DNA from 3 places in the Pontibacter sp. 13R65 genome. Region 3 is predicted to be linked to each of the others. Evidence: riboswitches for the same ligand, from Rfam matches in the RefSeq annotation. Region 3 holds a riboswitch; each other region holds the start of a gene.
The links. A riboswitch is a leader RNA that binds a small molecule or an ion and turns the genes downstream of it on or off. The one in region 3 is predicted to bind S-adenosylmethionine.

Region 1 (4,225 bases), on a different contig from region 3:
GAGAAGAAGATACCTTCTACAGCCGCAAAAGCAACCAGGCGTTCTGCAAAATTCTCACTCTCGATCCAGCGCAGCGCCCACTCGCCTTTTTTACCAACTGCCGGCACCGTCTCTAAGGCGTTAAATAAGTGGTCTTTCTCCTTCTGATTTTTTACATAAGTATCGATCAGCAACGAATAAGTCTCCGAGTGAATGTTCTCCATCATAATCTGGAAACCGTAGAAGCAGCGGGCCTCTGGTATCTGCACCTCATTCATGAAGTTAACAGCCAGGTTCTCGTTCACAATTCCGTCTGATGCTGCAAAAAAGGCCAGTACGTGGCTTATAAAGTGTCTTTCGCCATCGTTCAGGTTCTCCCAGTCCTTAATATCCTGCGAAAGATCAATCTCCTCTGCTGTCCAGAAGCTGGCTTCCGCTAATTTATACATCTTCCAAACGGCATCGTGCTGTATCGGGAACAAGACGAAGCGGTTTGGGTTTTCTTTTAGTATTGGCTCCATAAACACGTAAGCTTTATAGTTAAGGCACCCTGATGAGGCGGCTTGCCTCGGGGCGCTAGTGATTTTTAAAGGAACGAGTAGTGGCTCTTTCCGCTACCCTTCAATATCAGGAGTTCAAATATATGGAATAGAACTTGAAATCGGGGGCTAAAGTTTTTCAATTTCTCCACACTTTTACAACGTACTCATTATCTGATGTTTACAATCAAATTAACAGGCATATAAACATCTACAATTGTTTATATATTCATGCATGAATGCCATAACAGCACAATGAGGCAGACATAGCAGCTAAGAAAAGTTATATAAAAGCGCAACACAAACTTAACTTTACGGTTACATTCCCCATCAAAATACAAATTACATTTGCACCCCCAATTCCTGCCTCTGCCACTCTTTACAGGTTACCAACTTCATTTTGTGGACAACTCAAAACTCTAAAAATAGATCTATACACCTATTGTTCAGATGATTATACCAAGTTTTAAACCACGGCAATTTTTACCACACAGATTTCAACATCGTTATCCACACAGGTGTGCATAACAGTATAAAATGCTTATAAAACAAATTAAGACACAAGTGTTTGCATAATAAAAAATAGAACCGTACTTTTGCAGACTAAAATTTTAAATATACATTGAAGCTGATGTACGCAATTGTAGAAATCGCAGGTCAACAGACCAAAGTAGAAAACGGCAAGTTTATCTACGCTAGCAAGCTTTCCGGCAACGATGGTGACGCCGTTGAGTTCACCAATGTTCTTCTTACCGATGATAACGGAACTATTACCTTAGGCGCTCCTTTTGTAGATGGCGTTAAAGTAACCGGCAAAATCCTTGGCGATGTGAAAGGCGATAAAATTATCGTTTTCAAAAAGAAGAGAAGAAAAGGATACAGAAAGAAGAATGGTCACCGCCAGCACTTCACGAAGGTCCTGATCGAAAGCATTGGGTAAGCAAGTAGTAAGAAGAATTTAATCGTTTTGAAAATTTTCAGGTCTGGCAACAGCCTGAAGTAAATAGTTAAAGAAAATGGCACACAAAAAAGGAGCTGGTAGTTCTAACAACGGTCGCGAATCGCATTCTAAACGACTTGGTGTTAAGATTTATGGTGGCCAGGATATCATCGCTGGTAACATCATTGTAAGACAAAGAGGCACTGCGCACCACCCAGGCCAGAACGTAGGTATTGGCAAAGACCATACTTTGTTCGCTTTGGTAGATGGCGTAGTTGAGTTCAGAAAAGGAAGAAAAGATCGTTCTTACGTTTCTGTACTTCCTAAAGTACAAGCTGAGGCTTAGTATAAACTGCTTCGGCAGTCAACAACTACAGAAAAGGGATGCCAGCCGGCATCCCTTTTCTGTTTTAAAGCGCCAGCTCGACTTACCTACCCCTAAGCAAAAAATAGCCATTTTGCCTCCGGAAGGCTATTTTCATTAGAATAATTGGTGGTTGCTGATTGTTAGTTGCTGAATTGTTAAATGGTTGATTTAAAAACTTAAAGATGAGAAGATTTGAAAATGGGAAGATGGAGAAAGGTGAGCTTCAAATGAATAAAGGTTAAAATCACCTCCTATTCATAACTCCTGTTGCAGCTCTTAATCACAAGCAGGCATCTTGAGCATCAACTACTAGCACAAATTTCCAGTTCTTGGGTTGAGCGCCTTTGCAGGTTCCCGGTGCCGCGGGAGCGGCGGCCCGCAAGGGCAGGAAAGATGCAGCAGCGCGATCCCTAAAGACGAGGCCCCGCGGCCGCGAGCGCTTGGAGCCGCAACAATGCAATAAGAAAGCATAAGGGCACCGGATCAAGCAGTTGCAAGGAGAGTTGGAACCCATTACAGGTGCAATGGCAGCATTTTTAACCAAACAGCAGCCTATAACTCCTAACTCTTACCTAGCCTTGGAAAGAGCCTTAGATCTCGCATTTCTACCCCCCCCCCCCGGAAGGCCATTTTCATTAGAATAATTCATCTCCCAAACACCCTTTTCACCTCATCATCTTGCCAAACCTGGTACAGCGAAACGTAACAGGCCTCACAAAAGCTAACAGAGAACATAATTTGTTAACAGCAAAATTTTATTTCCTGCAAATATCTACTTAACTTGCAGGTTCTTATCAAGAAAGACTGAGGGACAGGGCCCGTCGATGTCTTAGCAACCTGGGTAATGCCGAGGTGCTAACTCCCTCCTGGTAACCATAGCCAGGGAAGATAAGACTGTGCATCCTACCTCCAGGTGTCCTTCTTGATAAGCAACAACCGCTGTAGACTTAAGAGAAGAGAGACACCAATACATGAAAGACCACCCTATTTATAAACTGCTGCAGGAGCGCGTGCTGGTGCTAGATGGCGCCATGGGTACCATGATTCAGCGATATGAGCTACAGGAGCAGGACTTCCGTGGCGATCGCTTTAAAGACCACCCCAGCGACCTGAAAGGCAATAACGACCTGCTTTCGCTTACCCGCCCCGATGTTATTAAGCAAATTCACCTCGACTACTTAGAGGCAGGCGCTGATATCATAGAGACGAATACCTTTAGTGGCACTACCATTGCCATGGCCGATTACCACCTCGAGCACATTGTATATGAGCTCAACTACGAGTCGGCCCGCATTGCACGTGAGGCAGCAGATGAAATAACAGCTAAGAATCCGGACAAACCGCGTTTGGTAGCAGGAGCCATTGGCCCTACCAACCGCACGGCGTCTCTCTCTCCGGATGTAAACAACCCCGGCTACCGCGCCATCACCTTCGACCAATTGGTAGAGGCCTACTACGAACAGGTAAAAGGCTTGGCCGACGGTGGCTGCGATGTACTGCTCATTGAAACCGTTTTTGATACCCTGAACTGTAAGGCAGCGCTGTTTGCGGCAGAACAGTTTGTGATAGATGGTGGCAAGAAACTGCCGATCATGGTGTCCGGCACCATTACCGATGCCAGCGGCCGCACCTTATCGGGGCAGACGGTAGAGGCTTTCTGGAACTCGATCTCGCATGCGCCTATTGTGAGCGTTGGCTTTAACTGCGCCCTGGGTGCACGCCAGCTCAAGACGCACATTCAGGAGCTATCGCGTATCTCCGATATTTACATTAGCGCTTACCCCAACGCTGGTCTGCCAAATGCCTTCGGAGGCTACGACGAAACCGCTGATGAAATGGGCGCTATTGTGGAGGAGTACCTACAGGAGGGGCTAGTAAACATTTTGGGTGGTTGTTGTGGCACTACGCCATCGCACATCAAACGTATAGCCGAACTGGCTGCCAAACATACCCCGCGCAAACCTTCTGTTATTGAGCCACTGCCACGCTACAGCGGCTTGGAGCCACTTACCATTACCCCGGAGTTGCTGTTCGTAAACGTAGGCGAGCGCACTAACGTAACCGGCTCTCGCAAATTTGCCCGCTTAATTGTAGAAGGCAAATTCGAAGATGCCCTGACCGTTGCCCGCCAGCAGGTAGAGGGCGGAGCGCAGATTATAGATGTGAACATGGACGAAGGCATGCTCGACTCAGAGCAGGCCATGACCAACTTCCTCAACCTCATCGCCTCCGAACCAGACATTTCCAAGCTACCTATCATGATCGACTCCTCTAAGTGGAGTGTGATAGAGGCTGGTTTGAAGTGTGTGCAAGGCAAATCCATTGTAAACTCCATCAGCTTAAAAGAGGGCGAAGACAGCTTCCGTAGGCTGGCCCGCAAAGTGCGCCAATACGGAGCAG
Region 2 (4,225 bases), on a different contig from region 3:
CGTGCAGCAGTTGATTTGGATCGTAGGAGAAGGCGGATGCTGGCAGGGAGCGTTGTTTGTTTCTGGTTTTTACGCAAATGCTTGCTACTTCCAGACCATACTGCGGGTTAGCCTGAATTATATCATACAAGCCTTGCCCTACACACCCAAATCCAAATATCCCAATTCTTCTCTTATCGTTCCTTATCTTCATATAATAATGCTTCTACAGTTTCGTCTTCGTAAAATTTGTTGATAGAACTGGTAATCTGGTCTGTTTCTACCAGAAAACCATCGTGCCCAAAATCGGACCGGATCAGGGCAAAAGATGATCCGGCTACATGCTCATGTAAAAATTTCTGCTCCTCTACCGGAAACAGCACATCAGTATCTACACCAATAAACAGCGACCTGGCTTTTATCTGGCTCAGCGCTTGTTCGGCGCTGCCCCTTTCACGGGCCACATTGTGCGAATCCATGGCTTTGGAAAGAATCCAGTAGGTGTAAGCATTAAAGCGTTTTGCCAGCTTCTCGCCCTGGTACACCTGGTAAGAGGAGGCGCGGTAGTTGTCGGTAATACTGTTGCCGGGCTCCTGCTGGGTTTTGTCGTAAGAGGCGTAATGGCGATACGATAGCATGGCAATAGAGCGTGCTATTTTCATGCCTTCCAGTCCGGCTGTTTCGGTGTTAGTGGCCCAGGTGGGGTCTAACCGAATGGCCATGCGCTGGCTCTCGTTAAAGGCGATGCCCCAGGCAGAATGACGTGCATTAGAGGCCACATGAATCATACGCTGAAAAACGGATGGGCGCAAAATGGCCCACTCCAGGGCATGTTGCCCGCCCAGGGAGCCGCCTAAAATAGTGTGCACGTGCTCCAGCCCCAACTCCTGCCGCAGCAGCTCGAAAGCAGCTACAATGTCGCGGTTAGTTATAAAAGGGAAGTCATGGAAATAAGGCTTTCCCGTTTCAGGATTAAGCGATAATGGCCCGGTGGAGCCATAGCAGCCGCCAAGCGTATTGGCACATATTATAAACCAGTCAGCAGGGTCATACAATTTACCTTCACCAATAAGACCGCACCACCAGTCGGTAAAATCGGAATTGCCGGTAAGGGCATGGCACACCCATACCACATTGTCGCGCTGTGGGTTCAGCTGGCCATAGGTGGTATAAGCAAGCTCGAAGCCGGGCAAAACGGTGCCCGACTCCAGCCTGAAATCTTGATGGTAATGGTATAGATGGTGCTGTGGCATTCTTATTAGTCTAGTTAGTTACAGGCTCTTCTGCTGTTGCCAGCACTTTTGCAAAAGCCTGCTCAAAATCTGCTTTAATATCCTGAATGTGCTCGATACCGGCAGACACACGCAGCATGGTTGGTTCTACGCCCGCTCCAACTTGTTCTTCGTCAGAAAGCTGCTGGTGCGTGGTAGAGGCCGGATGAATAATCAGTGTTTTGGCATCGCCAACATTGGCCAGGTTGCTTACAAGCTGCAGGCTGTCTACAAATTTCACGGCCTGCTCTTTCGATCCTTTCAGGCGGAAAGAGAAAACTCCTCCGAAACCTCGTTTGAGGTATTTTTTGGCAAGTTCGTGGTAGCTGCTACTCTCCAAGCCTGGATAATTAACCGATTCCACCTGCTCGTGTTGCTCCAGCCACTGCGCCAGTTCCAGTGCATTCTGTACCGTTCTGTCGACACGCAACGACAGTGTTTCGAGGCCCTGCAGCAGCAGGAAAGAGTTGAACGGACTCAAGGCCGGACCAAAATCACGAAGACCCTCTACTCGGGCGCGAATGGCAAAGGCAATGTTTCCAAATGGCCCGTCGGAGCCGAACACTTCCCAGAAATTTAAGCCATGGTACCCTTCTGCCGGCTCAGAGAAAGCTCTGAACTTGCCGTTGCCCCAGTTGTAGTTTCCGCCATCAACAATAACGCCCCCGATGCTGGTTCCGTGGCCGCCGATCCATTTGGTGGCAGACTCCACTACTACATTGGCACCATGCTCCAACGGGCGGAACAGGTAACCTCCTGCCCCAAAGGTATTGTCTACTACAAGCGGCAAGTCGTGCTTGCGGGCAAGTGCGGCGATGGCTTCAAAATCTGGAATGTTAAAGCGTGGGTTGCCTATCGTTTCGAGGTAAATGGCTTTGGTTTTATCATCAATCAGTTTCTCATAGCTCTCTACTTCGTCGTTTTCGGCAAAGCGGGCTTGTATGCCTAAGCGCTTAAACGAAACCTTGAACTGGTTGTAGGTGCCACCATACAGAAATTTAGTGGATACGAAATTATCGCCGGCTTCCAGAATGTTGTTCAGGGCCAGAAACTGCGCCGCCTGACCAGAAGACACGGCCACGGCTGCTACTCCCCCTTCCAGAGCCGCGATGCGTTTTTCGAACACATCGGTGGTAGGGTTCATAATGCGGGTATAGATATTTCCGAACTCCTTCAGGGCAAAGAGGTTGGCGCCATGCTCTGCATTTTTAAAAACGTAGGAGGTTGTTTGGTAAATAGGCACAGCCCTGGAGAGGGTGGTAGGGTCTACTTCCTGGCCAGCGTGCAGCTGTAGGGTTTCGAAGTGTAAGTTATCAGCCATGTATTATGTATCTATTGATTTAAAAGATCAGGAATGAATTTACAAGGTTCTGCAGGTGCGTGTAGTATGTTCAGGAACAGCAGGAGTGTCTGCGGCAGTTAAACTTTATCAAACACGAACGTGGAAAAAATTTAACAACAGCAACAGGTGCCTTGTAGCAGCATTGCTCTTCTGGATGAGAAATGGAAAGCCCTGAACAGATTTTCTGCAGGCGTAAATACAAAATAATACCGTGTTTTCTTGATTCCCTTTTTCATTGCGTTATCAATTTATATTCTTCCGAACTTTTCGGAATCAGGAATTAGCACCTTTACCTTGGCAGTTAGGTTGCTAGAGTTTCACAGAGCCTGTCTCTCCACTCTTCTTTATAAATCAAAATCCTGAAGGGATAATTGACTTGATGTTGCAATATTAAGGGCTGCAACGCGTAAATCCAAAAAAAATATCTCCTTTTTCAGAAATAAGCTTTTTGTCCAGCACCCTTACGCTCACCAAGTTGCAGACCTTTGCTTGCTCTACGGCCTCGTATACCTCTTGCTATAAGGTTGCTTTAGCGCCTGTAACCGCTACAATTTGCTAAGTGAGCCAAGCCCAATTATTATAACAAAAAAGGCCTTCCGGAGAGCTTGGAGGCAAAATGCACTTTAGGCCGACTGGATGCTGAAGCAGCACCGTTTACTCAGAATGACAAGCCTGGGGGCACCTTAGCTAAAAGTGCTCCGGAAAGACTTTTTCATTTTAATAATCAGAAAACCAGGCACTAGAGATCTTTTTTTGGTTGGGGTAAAACTATATGCTCTTATTCCGGTTCTATTTTTGAATTGGCTATTTTCAAGAGTGGTATAAATATCATCCTATCGGGGGTGTTATAAAGAGTAATTATTAATCTTATAATACAACTTATATATATAAAAATATAAAACTAAATATACACCAGCTAGTATAAGATAACCATATAAATCGTGTTGAAACATACGTATCACACCCAGGCAGCACGTTATATTAATACACAATAATTTTCAGACCTATAAAATATACATAACTTTGCCTTTCTACAATCCCGAAAAATTAATGGAGGCTATAAAAGAAACTAACTTCTCCTTTACCGGACAAACTGGGTTTTATAGAGGCAAAGTCCGTGATGTTTATTACTTTAACGACAAGCTGGCTATAATCGCCACCGACCGGATTTCTGCTTTTGATGTGGTACTGCCACGTGCAATCCCTTACAAAGGCCAGGTATTAAACCAGATTGCCAGCCATTTTTTGCAGGCAACAACCGATATTGTTCCGAACTGGGTAATCTCTACCCCGGACCCAAATGTAACAATAGGTCACCACTGCGAACCGTTTAAGGTAGAAATGGTGATTAGAGGTTATTTGGCGGGCCATGCCTGGCGCGAGTACAGGGCCGGCAAGCGACAAGTGTGTGGTGTGCAACTCCCGGATGGCCTGCGTGAAAACGACAAGCTGCCGGAGCCCATTATAACACCTACTACAAAAGCTGACCAGGGCCACGACGAAGACATATCCCGTGAAGATATTTTGAGGTCAGGGCTTGTATCTGAGCAGGATTATCTTAATTTAGAACTTTACACCAGAAAATTATTTGCCCGTGGTACCGAGTTGGCTGCCAAGCAAGGCCTTATTCTGG
Region 3 (4,225 bases):
TTAAAGCGTATCCCACCAGATAAGCTGTTTTTTTCGTTTATATCGTAATCGAAGCCCACCTGTCCGTTCATAAAACCGCCCTGCGGCCTGGTTTTGCCGCTGAACTGGAAAATGTCGTTGCCACCGTTGGAGAGACGCGTTAGCCTGATATCGCCTTTGTTGTAAAACAGGTTGGAGCCGATGGTGCTGTTAATGCCCAATTTGCCCTGGCGTATGTTCAGGCTGGCGTTGCCGTTGCTGGAGCGTGTGCCTCCACTCAGCGCCACAGAGCCATTTACGCCCTGCATGTTGCTGTCTTTTTTGGTGATGATGTTGATGATACCGGCAGAACCTTCGGCATCGTATTTGGCCGATGGGCTGGTAATAACCTCCACCGATTTTATCATGTTGGCCGGAATCTGCTTCAGGGCATCGGCAATGCTGCCAGCCATAATAGAAGAAGGCTTGTTGTTGATGAGCACACGAATATTGGAGCTGCCCCGCAGCATCACGTTTCCGTCTGTGTCTACAGATAAGCCCGGCACTTTCTGCATGACGTCGGCTGCGCTGCCACCAGCATTAGTCGCATCTTTTTCGGCATTGTAAACGGTGCGGTCAATTTTCTCCTCCACCAGGTTTTTCTCGCCGGTTACCACCACCTCGCTCAGATTTTGTGAGTTGGTGGTGAGGGAGATGCTGCCCAGGTTCAAATCGGCATTGTCGGCAGCAACAGTTACTTCGTTTATAACCAGTTGCAGATAACCGATAAAGCTCACGTTGAGCTTGTATTTGCCTGCCGCTACCTTGTCTATGGTAAAGCGGCCTTTGTCGTCGGCCATGGTGCCGTTAACGGGTTGATCGGTGCGCAGGTCAATCAGGGCCACTGTTGCAAATTCAACCGGTTTTTTGGTAGCAGCATCGAGCACAACGCCGCTAATTTTGGCATTGCCTTTAGGAGTAGAAAGAGCGGCCTGTTGTTGTGGCGCGGACTGAGAAGCGCCTGGCCCTTGTGCCAGGGCAGGGAAGGTGGTTAAGCCCAACAGCAGGTAAAGTAAGCTTTTTTTCATGTTTTATTTTGTACTAGTGATAGCCGGAAGCTGGTTTTAGTGCTTCACTCTACAAAGAAAAGCTAAACTTTAAACCTGCGGAAACAGAATAGACCAACAGCACCTATTCTTATATAGAAAGGCTGTAAAAATCTATCAGCAGGAATATTTAATGTGCTAATGGTTTAATGGGTTAATGTGCTTGTGGGGCAAGTGGACCCTTGGCAAAATTCCGACAGAAATCCTTCTGGAGGGCATTTTCATTTAAATAATTGCTCTTCCTCCCGGCAAATCTTACTGAATGTACTTAGAAGGTATGAAAATAATAATCTTCTTGTCAAATGTTATTCCTCCCGCTACTGCCTTTGCCAAGCGCACAAATTCCAGTCATTGGCTTGAGCCGCCTCGTGAGATCCGGTGCCGCCAAGGCGGCAGCCCGCTTGCGGGGCAGGAGGGAACGCAGCGGCGATGGCCAATGACGAGGCCCCGCGGCCGTGAGCGCTCAGAGCAGTTCTTTGCAACAAGATAGTTTAAGGGCACCGGATCAGCAGTTGCTAAGACAGGTGGAAAAGTATTAGATAGTCTAAAATCTCTCTGGAATGGCAATTTCATTAGAAGAATTACTGCTCATTCTCCATTTATTCTATAGACAAAATCTTACTCCAGCGTGCGTATGGTGTTATTTTGAGCTAACTTGCTAAGCACCTGATAAGTAATTTTTCAAAATAAATGATGTAAACTTACCTAATTGCTAAATAATTTTTAACTTTGTAGCAAATTCTATTCTCCAGGTGAGGAATTTATAGAAGAAGAGGCGAGAGAACAGGCTCTTAGACCCTCTGGCAACCATCCCGTTGGAAAGGTGCCAAATCCTGCCCAACTGTTATGGGGAAATATAAATTATTAAAATGAAAGACATCAACCAACGTTTTCCTTTTGCTGAAGAGCCTCTTTTCTCTTCCCGTTCCATAGCCTGCTGTTCGCCAAAAACAAGTTGTTGTTGCTGCTGTGCCGCTTATAACCATTGGCAAACTAATCACTAAACCGCTTTTTCTTGAACTGAACAGGGCATTCCTGTCGTTAAGAGTTACCCTTACAGCTTCCGGGCTGCTTTTGCAGAAAAATGGGAGGGTTTATGCTCAAAAGCAGCACCTCGACCTACATGGCGAGCTGTTCTGCGTAATAAGAGAGGCAAATGTTTTCAGAGAAACATTTTTTGATTTATAAATAATTGAAGTTCACCCTGGCGCGGTGACTTTGCTTTAATAATAGTTGTAGTAGAGAGATATCTTATAATATGCTAAGTTTCAGATCAGAACTGGAAAACCCTATTGTTGAAAAAGACATTATCGATCTTGAAAAGAAGATCAGGCTTTTTCGCGAAGGTAAATTAAACGAAGAAAAATTCCGTAGCCTGCGCCTTGCGCGTGGTGTGTATGGGCAGCGGCAGGTAGGTGTGCAGATGGTACGGATTAAGTTACCATTTGGCAGACTTACCACACAGCAGTTGCTCCGCATCGCTTCCATCTCCGATGAGTATTCTACCGGGAACCTGCACCTGACCACGCGTCAGGATATCCAGATACATTACGTGAGTCTGGATCGCACTCCAGAACTTTGGGCAAAACTGGAGGAAGATGATATTACGCTGCGCGAAGCCTGCGGTAATACGGTGCGTAACGTAACTGCTTCGCCAGAGGCTGGCATCGATCCGGAAGAGCCGTTTGATGTGGCTCCTTATGCCGATGCTACTTTCCGTTACCTGCTGCGTAACCCAATTTGTCAGGAAATGGGACGTAAGTTCAAGATGTCTTTCTCTTCCAGCGACAAAGACACAGCCTTTGCTTACATACACGATTTGGGCTTTATCCCGAAGGTGCAGGTAATAGATGGCCAGGAAGTGCGTGGCTTTAAAGTGCTCATTGGTGGTGGCCTGGGCGCTCAGCCGGTGCTGGCACAGGTAGCTTACGAGTTCCTGCCTGAGAATCGTATTATTCCATTTATAGAAGGAGTTCTGCGTATATTCGACCGCTATGGCGAGCGCAATAACCGCAACAAGGCCCGTTTTAAATACCTTCAGAACAAGATTGGCATGGAAGAGGTGATGCGCCTTGTAAAAGAGGAAGCAAAGGCCCTGAAAGTGCACGAGTTCGATATTCCGAACAGAGAAGGCCTGAACCCTGCCTTGCCTGCTCCAAAACCACTGCCTGAGTTCCTGATAGAAAATACAGATAAGTATAAACTGTGGCTACGCACCAACACTTTTCAGCAGAAGCAGGAAGGCTATTTTGGAGTGTATATGAAAGTGCCGATCGGCGACATCAGTTCCGACACTGCTCGTAAACTGGTGCCTTTGATCCGCGATTATGCCGCCGATGAACTGCGCGTAACCCAAGGGCAGAACCTACTACTCAAGTTCGTGCGCGAAGAGGCACTACCTTATTTTTTTACCAAGCTCGATGAGCTGGGTCTGGCAGAACCAGGCTTTGATACCGTAGCAGACATTACCACCTGCCCTGGCACCGATACCTGTAACCTGGGCATATCCAACAGTACGCACATTACCAAGGTGCTGGAAGACGTAATTATCCAAGAGTACCCAGAGCTGCTGTTCAACACCGACCTGAAAATAAAAATTAGTGGCTGCATGAACTCTTGCGGTCAGCACGGCCTGGCCGGGCTTGGTTTCCATGGCTCTTCTATTAAGAGTGGTAAGAGCGTGGTGCCTGCTCTGCAAGTAATGATTGGTGGTGGCACACTGGGCGATGGCGAAGGTCGTATTGCACAACGAATTATTAAGGTGCCAAGCAAAAAGGGGCCGGATGTGCTGCGTTACGTAATCGAAGATTACCGCGCCCTGAAACTGGAGAATGAAAAATTCCATGATTTCTTTGAGCGCCAGGGTAAAGACCATTTCTATCAGCTGCTGAAGCCGCTTGCAGACATGACCAAACTGACCTCCGATGATTTCGTGGATTGGGGGCACCAGGAACAGTACCAGCCTGCCATTGGTGTAGGTGAGTGTGCCGGTGTTATGATCGACCTGGTAGCTACTTTGCTGTACGAATCTGAAGAAAAGCTGCAGTGGGCAGTAGAGGCCTTCGAAGAAAAACGATTTGCCGACTCTATCTACCATAGCTACAGCACGTTTGTAAGTGCTGCCAAGGCTCTTTTGCTCGATAAAGGCGTAAACTGCAACA

Region 1: it holds a riboswitch for S-adenosylmethionine, as region 3 does, so the genes downstream of both, metH (methionine synthase) here and ACMA1I_RS21965 (HEPN domain-containing protein) in region 3, are expected to answer to the same signal.
Region 2: it holds a riboswitch for S-adenosylmethionine, as region 3 does, so the genes downstream of both, ACMA1I_RS22300 (O-acetylhomoserine aminocarboxypropyltransferase/cysteine synthase) here and ACMA1I_RS21965 (HEPN domain-containing protein) in region 3, are expected to answer to the same signal.

Annotation. Positions count from the first base shown of each region.
Region 1 is NZ_JBLIQL010000043.1:4,206-8,430, reverse strand. It holds gene ACMA1I_RS23000 (ribonucleoside-diphosphate reductase small subunit) at 1-500, opposite strand, end outside; gene rplU (50S ribosomal protein L21) at 1,150-1,458, shown strand; gene rpmA (50S ribosomal protein L27) at 1,535-1,804, shown strand; SAM riboswitch class I at 2,614-2,720, shown strand; gene metH (methionine synthase) at 2,797-4,225, shown strand, end outside.
Region 2 is NZ_JBLIQL010000036.1:24,607-28,831, forward strand. It holds gene ACMA1I_RS22290 (homoserine dehydrogenase) at 1-193, opposite strand, end outside; gene metX (homoserine O-acetyltransferase MetX) at 174-1,232, opposite strand; gene ACMA1I_RS22300 (O-acetylhomoserine aminocarboxypropyltransferase/cysteine synthase) at 1,243-2,571, opposite strand; SAM riboswitch class I at 2,838-2,945, opposite strand; gene ACMA1I_RS22305 (phosphoribosylaminoimidazolesuccinocarboxamide synthase) at 3,643-4,225, shown strand, end outside.
Region 3 is NZ_JBLIQL010000033.1:24,869-29,093, reverse strand. It holds gene ACMA1I_RS21975 (TonB-dependent receptor domain-containing protein) at 1-1,046, opposite strand, end outside; gene ACMA1I_RS21970 (hypothetical protein) at 1,342-1,554, shown strand; SAM riboswitch class I at 1,823-1,927, shown strand; gene ACMA1I_RS21965 (HEPN domain-containing protein) at 2,323-4,225, shown strand, end outside.